3 regions of the Cytobacillus firmus genome follow, and region 2 is predicted to be linked to each of the others. Evidence: riboswitches for the same ligand, from Rfam matches in the RefSeq annotation. Region 2 holds a riboswitch; each other region holds the start of a gene.

Region 1 (3,279 bases), 730 kb from region 2:
GCCGGCTCTAACCGCGCTTGGCAGCCAGATGCCCTCATGCAGTAGTTCTTCTGCATATTGATTAAAGCATTCTGCCGTGCTTCCATTAAATAAAATTTCACCTTCCTTGTTTAGGACCACGCACCGATCGGTCAAATCAATCCAATCATCCAGCTTATGCTCAATTATTAGCAGGGAAAATGCCTGGTTCTCTTTAAGCTCTTTGATTATGCGTGTAAGTTCATAGCTTGAAGCCGGGTCCAGATTTGCTGTCGGTTCGTCCAAAATCAGGATATCCGGTTTTAATGATAAAACACATGCCAGTGCAAGCTTTTGCTTTTGGCCCCCGGAAAGGGTGTGGATTAAGGAATGTTTATACGGCAAAAGATGAACAAGCTCCAATGCTTCATCAATCTTACTCTCTATTTCTTCAGGAGGTGTTTTCATATTCTCAAGCCCAAATGCCAGCTCATCCTCGACTGTGGTCATGCAAAATTGGCTTTCGGGGTCTTGAAACACAATGCCAATGTGCTGATTAATTTCGCCAGGGCCGAACTCCTCCAGCATCTTTCCCTTGAATGAAATGGTCCCGTCCAATTTGCCATCAACGGCCTCCGGATATAATTTATTTAAGCAGAAAGCAAGTGTGCTTTTTCCCGAGCCGCTTGGGCCCAGCAATAGAACTGCTTCCCCTGGATAAAGGCTGAATTGCACATCTTTTAAAATAGGTTTTTTCACATCTTCATACCTGAAGGAAAGCTGTTCAGTTTTTAATATGTGCCTATTATGCTGTAATTCCATTTTCCGGTTTTCCCCTTTTTAGCTCTTTTCCAATAGGAAAGCTGTTTAATGCCCCTGTTTTCGCAAGGCTTTCGCTTAGCCATTTGCCTAGCAATCCAGCTAATAAAGCACCGCTGATCAGCCTCACAAAAAACATAGCCGTAACATAACCGGGTGAGAGGGCCGCATAGCCGGAAATGAAATAGCCCCAAATAAAACTAGTAACAGATGAGCCCATTCCGGCAGCAATTAAAACCCATGGCCGGTAATTATTCCATTTCGTGGCCGCAAAAACAGCTTCTGCTCCAATCCCCTGAATCATCCCTGACAGTATCAGGCGGGGACCAACTGCGTTGCCGATCATGACTTCAATGGCTGCAGCGATGGTTTCCGATAAAAAGGCTGCTCCGGGTTTTCTGATTATGTAAGCTGCGATAATTGAAACAATAAACCAAATGCCAAAAATAAGATCATATCCAATTAAGCCGAACATTCCATATAGCACGTTGCCAAATTGCAGGAATACCAGATATACAACTGCAAACACGACAGCGAGTACAGACAGGACAATGACTTCTCGAAGCTTCCACTTTTCAAGCATATTACTCAGTCTCCTTTTTGGATGGACTGTTGGCAGACATATTCACTGTCATAACAATATGTGTAGAATCGCTTTTCTTGCAGTTTTCAAAAGCATCCTCCAGTGTTTTAAAAACAGCGTGTGCATCTCCATCCAGTCTTGAAGCATAATGCACTCCTTTAGTAAAAGTTTCCCGATTCTTTGCGAGCTCGACCTGGTTCATAATGACGTTCATGTAATCAGGAATCCCCATCGGATAAAGGGCAAACTGGACAGCGACTTCCTGGCTGATTCCTGCTGCTGAATCTTCATTCGCCCGTTCCTCATTTTCAGCAAGATAAGCATCGCCCGCAGTATCACCGGGACATCCATTTGAAAAAGTCCCGTTAAACACTACATGGTCCCCATGCTTAACTGTTTCAAGATAAATAGCTTTGACCACATCGAAAACATGAATGGACCTGCCTCGCACACAGGTGCTCACATCATCTGTTTCCATCCATACCTTGCTCGTGTCCACTTCTTTTAGAGCTGACAAAATAACCTCCGCAAACCTGTCAGTCATTGGGTAAATTGAAAACCTGCACCCTGTAATTTCACTAGTTCCACATAAAAAATTTTCCTGCATTTTGCCATCCTCCTATTTTAGTTTTAATGAAAGGCTATTTTCGCAAAGTTTGTTGCTTTTTGTATCTTATTTACTGAGTTGATTGGAGCGGAAGGTGCGAGACTCCTGCGGGAGTAGCTGGACAGGTGAGACCCCGCAGACGCGAAGCGTCGAGGAGGCTCACCGCTCGCCCCGCGGAAAGCGAGCAGCCTGGAGCGGAAATCAACGGACAGCATTAATAGGCCAAAAACAACAATTTATACGAAAAGAGCCTAATGAAAATAAAAAACTGCATTCCCATAAGGAAATGCAGTTGAATGATATCAAAACACTAGAAATGATAGCCGTTCACCTGCACTTCCCCACGCTGGTATTATCCAGATCGGGTGATAAGAGTCAGAACGGATTGTTCCTCTCAGCCAAAAAGCTCCCCTAGTGCAAAATAAGATATGCAGTTTTTATTGACTCCATCTTAATACGGAGCATCCAAATTGTAAATGACTAATTTATAATTCTTCAAATCAATTGATCTATGAAAACAGATAAACGCCTTCACTAACACAGATAAGCTATAAAAAATTTCTGCATTGTCCATGTCATGTTCTATTCCAGTCCTTCTCTTCATAAAAGTGTAATAGGACAATTTTACACCGAGAATAGGGGGCAAATTGGATGATATACAGAATGCTTGCTTTAAACATAGACGGAACATTACTCCAATCAAATGGAAGACTTCATAAATCAACAAAAGAAGCGATTGAATATGTGCAGCAAAAAGGGATCTATGTAACACTTGTTACGTCCAGAAGCTTTCCATCCGCGAAAAAAGTGGCTAAAGCATTGAAAATCAATTCTTTGCTGGTCACACACAGGGGGGCATATATTGCAGCTTCTCAGGAAAAGCCGATTTTTGTAAAAAGGATTCAGGAAGATGAAACGTTTGAAATCGTGCGCCTGCTTGAAGGCTTTACCTGTCAAATCAGGCTGGTGCACGAAAAATATTCCCTTGCCAACAAAACGAAGCTCAATACCAACATGCTTGCTAAAACTGTTTTTACAACCGGCGATCCCATTTTTTATTCCCAGCAGTTTGTGGATTCATTAAGTGACACCATTTTAGATGAGCCGGTCACACCGCCAAAAATTGAAGTGTACTTTGAAGATAAAGAAGACCTTGAGGATGCTAAGACAGCCATTTGGGGCATGTTTGAAAATGTGGAAGTCATTAAACTGAATGATCTGAGGATGGACATTGTTCCTGCCGGAGTTTCAAAGCTGAATGGTTTGCTCTATTTATGCGAGCACCTTGGAATTTCCAGAAATCAAATGGTCG
Region 2 (3,279 bases):
CATTCGGGAAAATATGGAGCCGGAATTTGTGCGGTCTGAAGTAGCAAGAGGGCGGGCGATTATTCCTTCCAATATCAATCATCCTGAGACAGAGCCAATGATTATCGGAAGGAATTTTCATGTGAAAATTAATGCGAACATTGGAAACTCGGCTGTTTCATCCTCTATTGAAGAAGAGGTAGAGAAAATGACATGGGCCACACGCTGGGGCGCCGATACGATTATGGATCTTTCAACTGGAAAAAATATTCATACAACACGTGAATGGATTATCAGAAATTCTGCCGTTCCGGTCGGTACCGTTCCCATTTATCAGGCACTTGAAAAGGTTAATGGCATTGCTGAGGATCTTACTTGGGAAGTATACAGGGATACCTTAATCGAACAAGCAGAGCAGGGGGTTGACTATTTTACCATTCATGCAGGTGTCCTTTTGAGGTATGTACCGCTGTCAGCAAAACGCTTGACCGGAATTGTGTCGAGAGGCGGATCCATTATGGCCCAATGGTGCCTGCATCATCATAAAGAGAACTTTTTATATACACACTTTGAAGAAATCTGCGAGATCATGAAAGCTTATGATGTGGCCTTCTCCCTGGGGGATGGACTGCGGCCGGGATCGATTGCAGATGCAAATGACGAGGCTCAATTTGCAGAGCTCGAAACACTTGGGGAGTTGACGAAAATTGCCTGGGAACATGATGTACAGGTAATGGTCGAGGGACCTGGCCATGTTCCAATGCATTTAATCAAAGAGAATATGGATAAACAATTGGAAATCTGTAAAGAAGCACCATTCTATACACTCGGACCCCTTACGACTGATATAGCTCCGGGATACGACCATATTACCTCTGCAATCGGGGCTGCCATGATAGGCTGGTATGGGACGGCAATGCTTTGCTATGTTACCCCTAAAGAACATTTGGGTTTGCCGAATAGAGACGATGTCCGCGAGGGTGTCATCACGTATAAAATTGCCGCTCATGCTGCAGATCTGGCTAAGGGACATCCTGGAGCGCAAAAAAGGGATGATGCCCTGTCAAAAGCCCGTTTTGAATTCCGCTGGAGAGATCAATTCAATCTTTCCCTGGATCCTGAGCGCGCTTTGGAATTCCATGATGAAACACTGCCGGCTGAAGGGGCAAAAACAGCTCATTTTTGTTCCATGTGCGGGCCAAAATTTTGCAGTATGAGAATTTCTCAGGATATCCGGAATTATGCAAAAGAGCATCAGCTTGAAACCGACGAAGCGATACAAAAGGGACTGGAAGAGAAAGCTGAGGAATTTAATAAGGCCGGGGGAAACATTTATCAGTAGTCTTTTTATAGTTTAATAGAAATTATATCCGCTGGGGGTGCCTGTTTGCAGGCTGAGATTAAAGCAAAAGCTTAAGACCCTTGGAACCTGATCTGGCATGAATTCCAGCGTAGGGAAGTGGAGTATCGGGTCTATATTCCAGGGCCTCATACCCCGCTTTCTATTTAGAAGGTGGTTTTTTATTTGCACAAAATTAAAAATAGCATGGGAGCATCCTCTATGAAAAAGTGTCTGCATGTTATATCAGATGGAAAGCTTTCTCTAGAGGCCTTTGCTGAAATAGCAGGTGAAGTAGAACCCTTTGCAGACAAGTTCCACTTGAGGGAAAAACATCGAACCTCAAGGGAGCTATATGAAGGGGTTGAGCTGCTTTGTAATGAGGGAGTCCCCATTCATAAAATTGTTATAAATGATCGGGTGGATGTTGCTTGGACATATAAAACAGGAGTACATCTTGCTTTTCACAGCCTTCCAGTCCATGTTGTCAAAATGCGTTTTCCAGATATACCCATCGGATGTTCCGTACATTCTCTTGAAGAAGCAAAAGAGGCTGCAAAACAAGGGGCTGATTATATCCTGTTTGGGCACATATTTGAAACCGATTCCAAGAAGGGAGTTCCGCCAAGGGGCACTGGGTCACTGGAGGCTCTTAAAAAGGCAGTAGAAATTCCTGTATTGGCAATTGGAGGCATTAAACCAGAAAATGTCACCGAGGTTTTGGAGGTTGGAGCAGACGGCATTGCTGTAATGTCGGCGATTTTGCAGGCAAAGGACCCTGCAGAGGCAGCAAAGCTCTTTTTAAATAAGTTTAATGAGGAGGGGAAAGATGAGGAAAATATTTGACGCCGTTATAGTAGGTGGAGGCATTAATGGAAGCTCCATTGCTTTTCAACTGGCTAAAAGAGGGTATAAAGTGGCCGTTTTGGATAAGGGAAAAATAGCCGGCAAGGCTTCCGGAGCTGCAGCTGGAATTTTAGGAGCCCAAACGGAACTGACAGAAGATGGCCCGCTATGCCAGCTGGCATGCAAAAGCCGCTCCATGTACCAGAGCCTGATTCCTGAACTGGAAGATTTATCACAAGTTCATATTGGCTATCAAAATAAGGGTGTATATAAAGTAGCGGCTAATAAAGAAGAGGAGCTGGCATTAAAAAGATTGATAGAAATCCAGCAAAAAGCAGGTGAGCAGGCCGAATGGTTACCAATTGATAGCCTGATCAAACTTGAACCCTTCGTATCAAACAAATTGAGGGGGGCCATGTATATACCGAATGACGGACAGGTACAGGCATATGAATTGTCCCTAGCCTTTGCAAAAGCTTCGATAGCCATCGGCGCAGAAATTTATGAGTATACACATGTAATAGATTTTATTTTAAAAGATGAAAAGGTTTATGGGGTCAGAACCAGCCAGGGAGAATTTCTGGCAGATTCCGTTATTGTTGCTTCGGGGGCCTGGAGCAGGGAGATTCTTGAAAGAACGGGTCTTTCGCTGCCAATTATTCCGGTAAAAGGCGAGTGCTTCTCGGTCAAGGTTGAAAAACCTCTTGTACAGGGGACGATCTTTTCACACGGATGCTATATCGTTCCAAAGCAATCTGGCAGGCTGGTAGTTGGCGCGACGGTTAAGGTAAACTCATTTGATGAAAAGGTGACCTTTGAAGGGATATCCCTGCTGATGGAAAAGGCTCAAAACCTTGTCCCGGATATTGCAAATACAGAATGGGAAAGGGCCTGGACAGGTATTCGTCCGCAATCAGCTGATGGGCAGCCTTTTTTGGGACAACATCCGGCCTATGAAGGGTTATACATTGCAGCTGGGCATTTTCGGAATGGGATCCTCCTTGCCCCGGCAACAGGAGAGCTGATGGCAGACATCCTCGAAGGCAAAACAGAGCAGTTTAATCCGTTTAATCTGTCCCGACTGGACTGCTTTGTCCAATCGTCTAAAGGGGTGC
Region 3 (3,279 bases), 1.9 Mb from region 2:
GAAAGCTCCAATGACAGAAGTCAAAAGACATCCGGCACCTGTTACTTTCGTTAACAGGGGATGGCCATTGTTGACCGAAAAAGTGGAATGTCCATCTGAAACGATGTCCTGTTTCCCTGTAATGACGGTGACTGAACCAAGTTTATTTGCTGCTGACTTTGCAAGATCTGCAGTGCTTCCTTTCGCTTCCCCGGCATCGACGCCCTTAATATTCCATTGCTGTCCTGCTGCATTGGCAATTTCTGCAGCATTGCCTCTTATGATGCTAATATCTAATTTTTCCATTATTCTATTGGCTGTTTCTGTTCGATAAGCTGTCGCGCCGGCACCAACCGGGTCAAAGATTACCGGCACCCCATGCTGATTGGCTGACTTTCCTGCGATAAGCATACTTTTCACTTCTTTTTCAGTCAGTGTTCCCATGTTGAGAACCAGAGCCCCGGCGATTTTAGCCATATCACCCGCCTCTTCATGCGCATAAGCCATTACAGGTGATGCACCAATTGCCAGCAGGCCATTGGCAGTAAAATTGGTTACTACCACATTGGTGATATTATGTACCAGAGGGTTTGACTCTCTTACTTTATCTAATAGACTGCTAAGCTCCTGAATGTTCATTTTAAATCCTCCTTTAATTCATAACTAGTCCGCCATCCACAACCAAATTCTGTCCTGTAACTGCCCTTGCCCAGGGAGAAGCGAAGAAGACTATCGCATCTGCCACTTCTGCAGGATCTGTGACTTTTCTTAGTGGAGTCGAGTTTTCGATAATTTCAAACACTTCCTTAGAGGTCGAAGCACTGGCGTCTGTCGTTTTTAACAAACCGCCTGATACCATATTTGCAGTAATTCCATATTGGCCCAGCTCATTCGCCATATTTCTGGTGAAGCCTAATAAAGCAGCTTTGCTGGTCGTATAGTCATGATAGGGTACAACTGGATGCTGGAATAGGTTGGTGCCGACCGAGATTATCCTGCCAAACTCCTGTTTTTTCATATCTTCAAGACCTGCCTGAACAGTGTTCAATGCTCCCAGAATCGCACCTTCCAGCTGATTTTTGTAATCGTCCCATTTAATTGTTTCTGCATCTTTTTTTAAAACAGGGTCAAATTGAAAATTCACCAATGCATTATTGACTATGGTTGTAATGGGGGCTCCAAAGTGTTCCTTCGTTTTTTCATACATGGATTTCACTTGAACTCTGTCCCGAACATCAGCACGAATGGCAATGGCTGATTCGCCAATTTCCTTCTGCAGAGCATGGGCTTTTTCCTCGCTATGGAAATAGTTAATGACAATTCTCGCCCCTTCTCTTGCGAAAGCTTTAGCTGTTTCTTTGCCCAACCCTCTGCTGCTGCCTGTAATAATAACAATCTGATCGTTAAGATTCATAGAAAATCCTCCTTATTGATAGCCAATACATTTGTTTTGAGAACAAAATAAAAACCAGATCCGAAATTGGACCTGGCTGAATAATCTAAGAGAAAGAACGTCGTTCCCCGCAATTACTACTTTCCTACGCTGGTATAATCCAGATCAGGTCCGAAGGGTAAAAAACAGTCCGGTTTCTTTCTCAGCCCGCGAGCATCGGGCACCCCTAGCAGTAAAACTATTAAGTTGGCTGTTTTCATCTTAGCTTGAAAAGGTAAATCTGTAAAGTCTTGCAATTCTGCCTGTTCCTCTTTAAGGTGTAATTAGAAATACATAACTTGGAGGAATAATAGAATGGCTGAACACCAATTCCATTTAAAAGCACATTGGCCAGGACTTCGGAATAATGTGGGTGAAATTGAAACAGGCGGGCTGAGAACAAAGGTATCTATCCCTCCGGAAATGGACGGTCCTGGAATCGGAACCAATCCGGATGAAATGCTGCTGGGGGCAGCGGCAACTTGTTATATTATTACCCTGGCAGCCATGATGGAACGCAGCCGGCTCGAGAAAGATGACCTGACGATGGAATCAGTCGGTGTTGTGGATGTGACCAAAGGTGTGATTACCTACAGGAAAATCATTCATCGCCCGGTTATCGTGCTGAAGGCAGATGCCGATGAAAAGGACCATGCACTTGCGCGAAAGCTGGCGCAAAAAGCCGAAGCATCCTGCATGATCTCAAGGGCAATTAAAGGGAATGTGGAAGTCGAGTTGCAGGAAACCGTACTTAGATCAAAGATGTAAATCAAAAAACCGGCTTAATAGCCGGTTTTCGTTCACTAAAATGCCCATTTTCTGATTGCCTGTGCAACACCGGCTTCATCATTGGTTCCCGTCACAGCATCGGCTGTTTCTTTCACGATTTCCTGGGCATTTCCCATCGCTACTCCCCAGCCTGATTCCTCAATCATGGCAATATCGTTCAAGCTGTCTCCCATGGCCATTACATTTTCCATCGAAATGCCAAGAAGCTCTGTTACCTTCTGGATCCCTTTGGCTTTATTGATGCCAAGAGCATTGACTTCAATATTGGTTAAGCTTGAGTTAGTAATTTCCAGATCGCCTTTTGACTGCAGCTCCTTATGGATCAGTTCCCTGACTGCGTCATCTGAAATATCAAATCCAAACTTAAGCCACTCATGGTCATGAATATTTTCCGGCATTTCGTTGTTCCATACCCGTTCGCAGCTGGTGGCCCAAAAATTGGTCTTATGTGACTGTGACAAGTTCCACATCCATTCCATAACTTTGGAATCAACGGGAGCTCTTGAAATGGATTCTCCATCTGGGCCAAATATTTCACTGCCATTAACCGTAATTAAATAGGAGTTTAATTCCAGGGAATCGGCATGATCGCCTGCTGTAAGCCTTGATCTTCCGGTGCTCAAAATGACTTCGATTCCTTTCTCCTTTGCCTCTTTTATGGCTGCACGGTTCTCTTCAGGAATTTCCCCTCTGGAATTTAATAAAGTTCCATCCATATCGAGAGCGATTAATTTGATCTGCGGTGGAATTGTTGATTTTGTCATGATCCTCTCCCTTTCTTCTTTTAACACAATAAAGCCATTATATAGTTAGCCCGGCTATCCTTCAAAGACGGTGCTTTTCAGGTGAATATTTTATTGGGAAATGGAAATACCTGTATGTATTAAATATTAAAGGTGATGTCCTATGTATCTGATACTTGTTATTGTTGTATGGATTTTGTTTGCTTACCGCTTTATTGATTGGTCACAATGGAAAAAACAATACCCGACTGTGCTGTACTTTATTGCGATTAACCTTACCTATAACATGCTCTATTTTAATCATACTCTCTGGACTTTTAGAGGCATTACGGCCGA

The links. Region 2 has a riboswitch for thiamine pyrophosphate ahead of tenI (thiazole tautomerase TenI). Riboswitches for the same ligand answer to the same signal wherever they lie in the genome.
Region 1: linked by a shared signal. The riboswitch ahead of NAF01_RS06550 (YkoF family thiamine/hydroxymethylpyrimidine-binding protein) and the one ahead of tenI (thiazole tautomerase TenI) in region 2 are both predicted to bind thiamine pyrophosphate.
Region 3: linked by a shared signal. The riboswitch ahead of NAF01_RS12060 (3-oxoacyl-ACP reductase) and the one ahead of tenI (thiazole tautomerase TenI) in region 2 are both predicted to bind thiamine pyrophosphate.

The regions. Positions count from the first base shown of each region.
Region 1 covers NZ_CP098323.1:1,236,628-1,239,906, forward strand. The annotation lists gene NAF01_RS06540 (ABC transporter ATP-binding protein) at 1-780, opposite strand, end outside; gene NAF01_RS06545 (ECF transporter S component) at 764-1,360, opposite strand; gene NAF01_RS06550 (YkoF family thiamine/hydroxymethylpyrimidine-binding protein) at 1,362-1,967, opposite strand; TPP riboswitch at 2,289-2,390, opposite strand; gene NAF01_RS06555 (Cof-type HAD-IIB family hydrolase) at 2,619-3,279, shown strand, end outside.
Region 2 covers NZ_CP098323.1:508,539-511,817, forward strand. The annotation lists gene thiC (phosphomethylpyrimidine synthase ThiC) at 1-1,321, shown strand, start outside; TPP riboswitch at 1,345-1,454, shown strand; gene tenI (thiazole tautomerase TenI) at 1,541-2,164, shown strand; gene thiO (glycine oxidase ThiO) at 2,148-3,279, shown strand, end outside.
Region 3 covers NZ_CP098323.1:2,367,246-2,370,524, forward strand. The annotation lists gene thiM (hydroxyethylthiazole kinase) at 1-618, opposite strand, end outside; gene NAF01_RS12060 (3-oxoacyl-ACP reductase) at 632-1,393, opposite strand; TPP riboswitch at 1,498-1,610, opposite strand; gene NAF01_RS12065 (OsmC family protein) at 1,727-2,179, shown strand; gene NAF01_RS12070 (Cof-type HAD-IIB family hydrolase) at 2,215-2,964, opposite strand; gene NAF01_RS12075 (CBO0543 family protein) at 3,107-3,279, shown strand, end outside.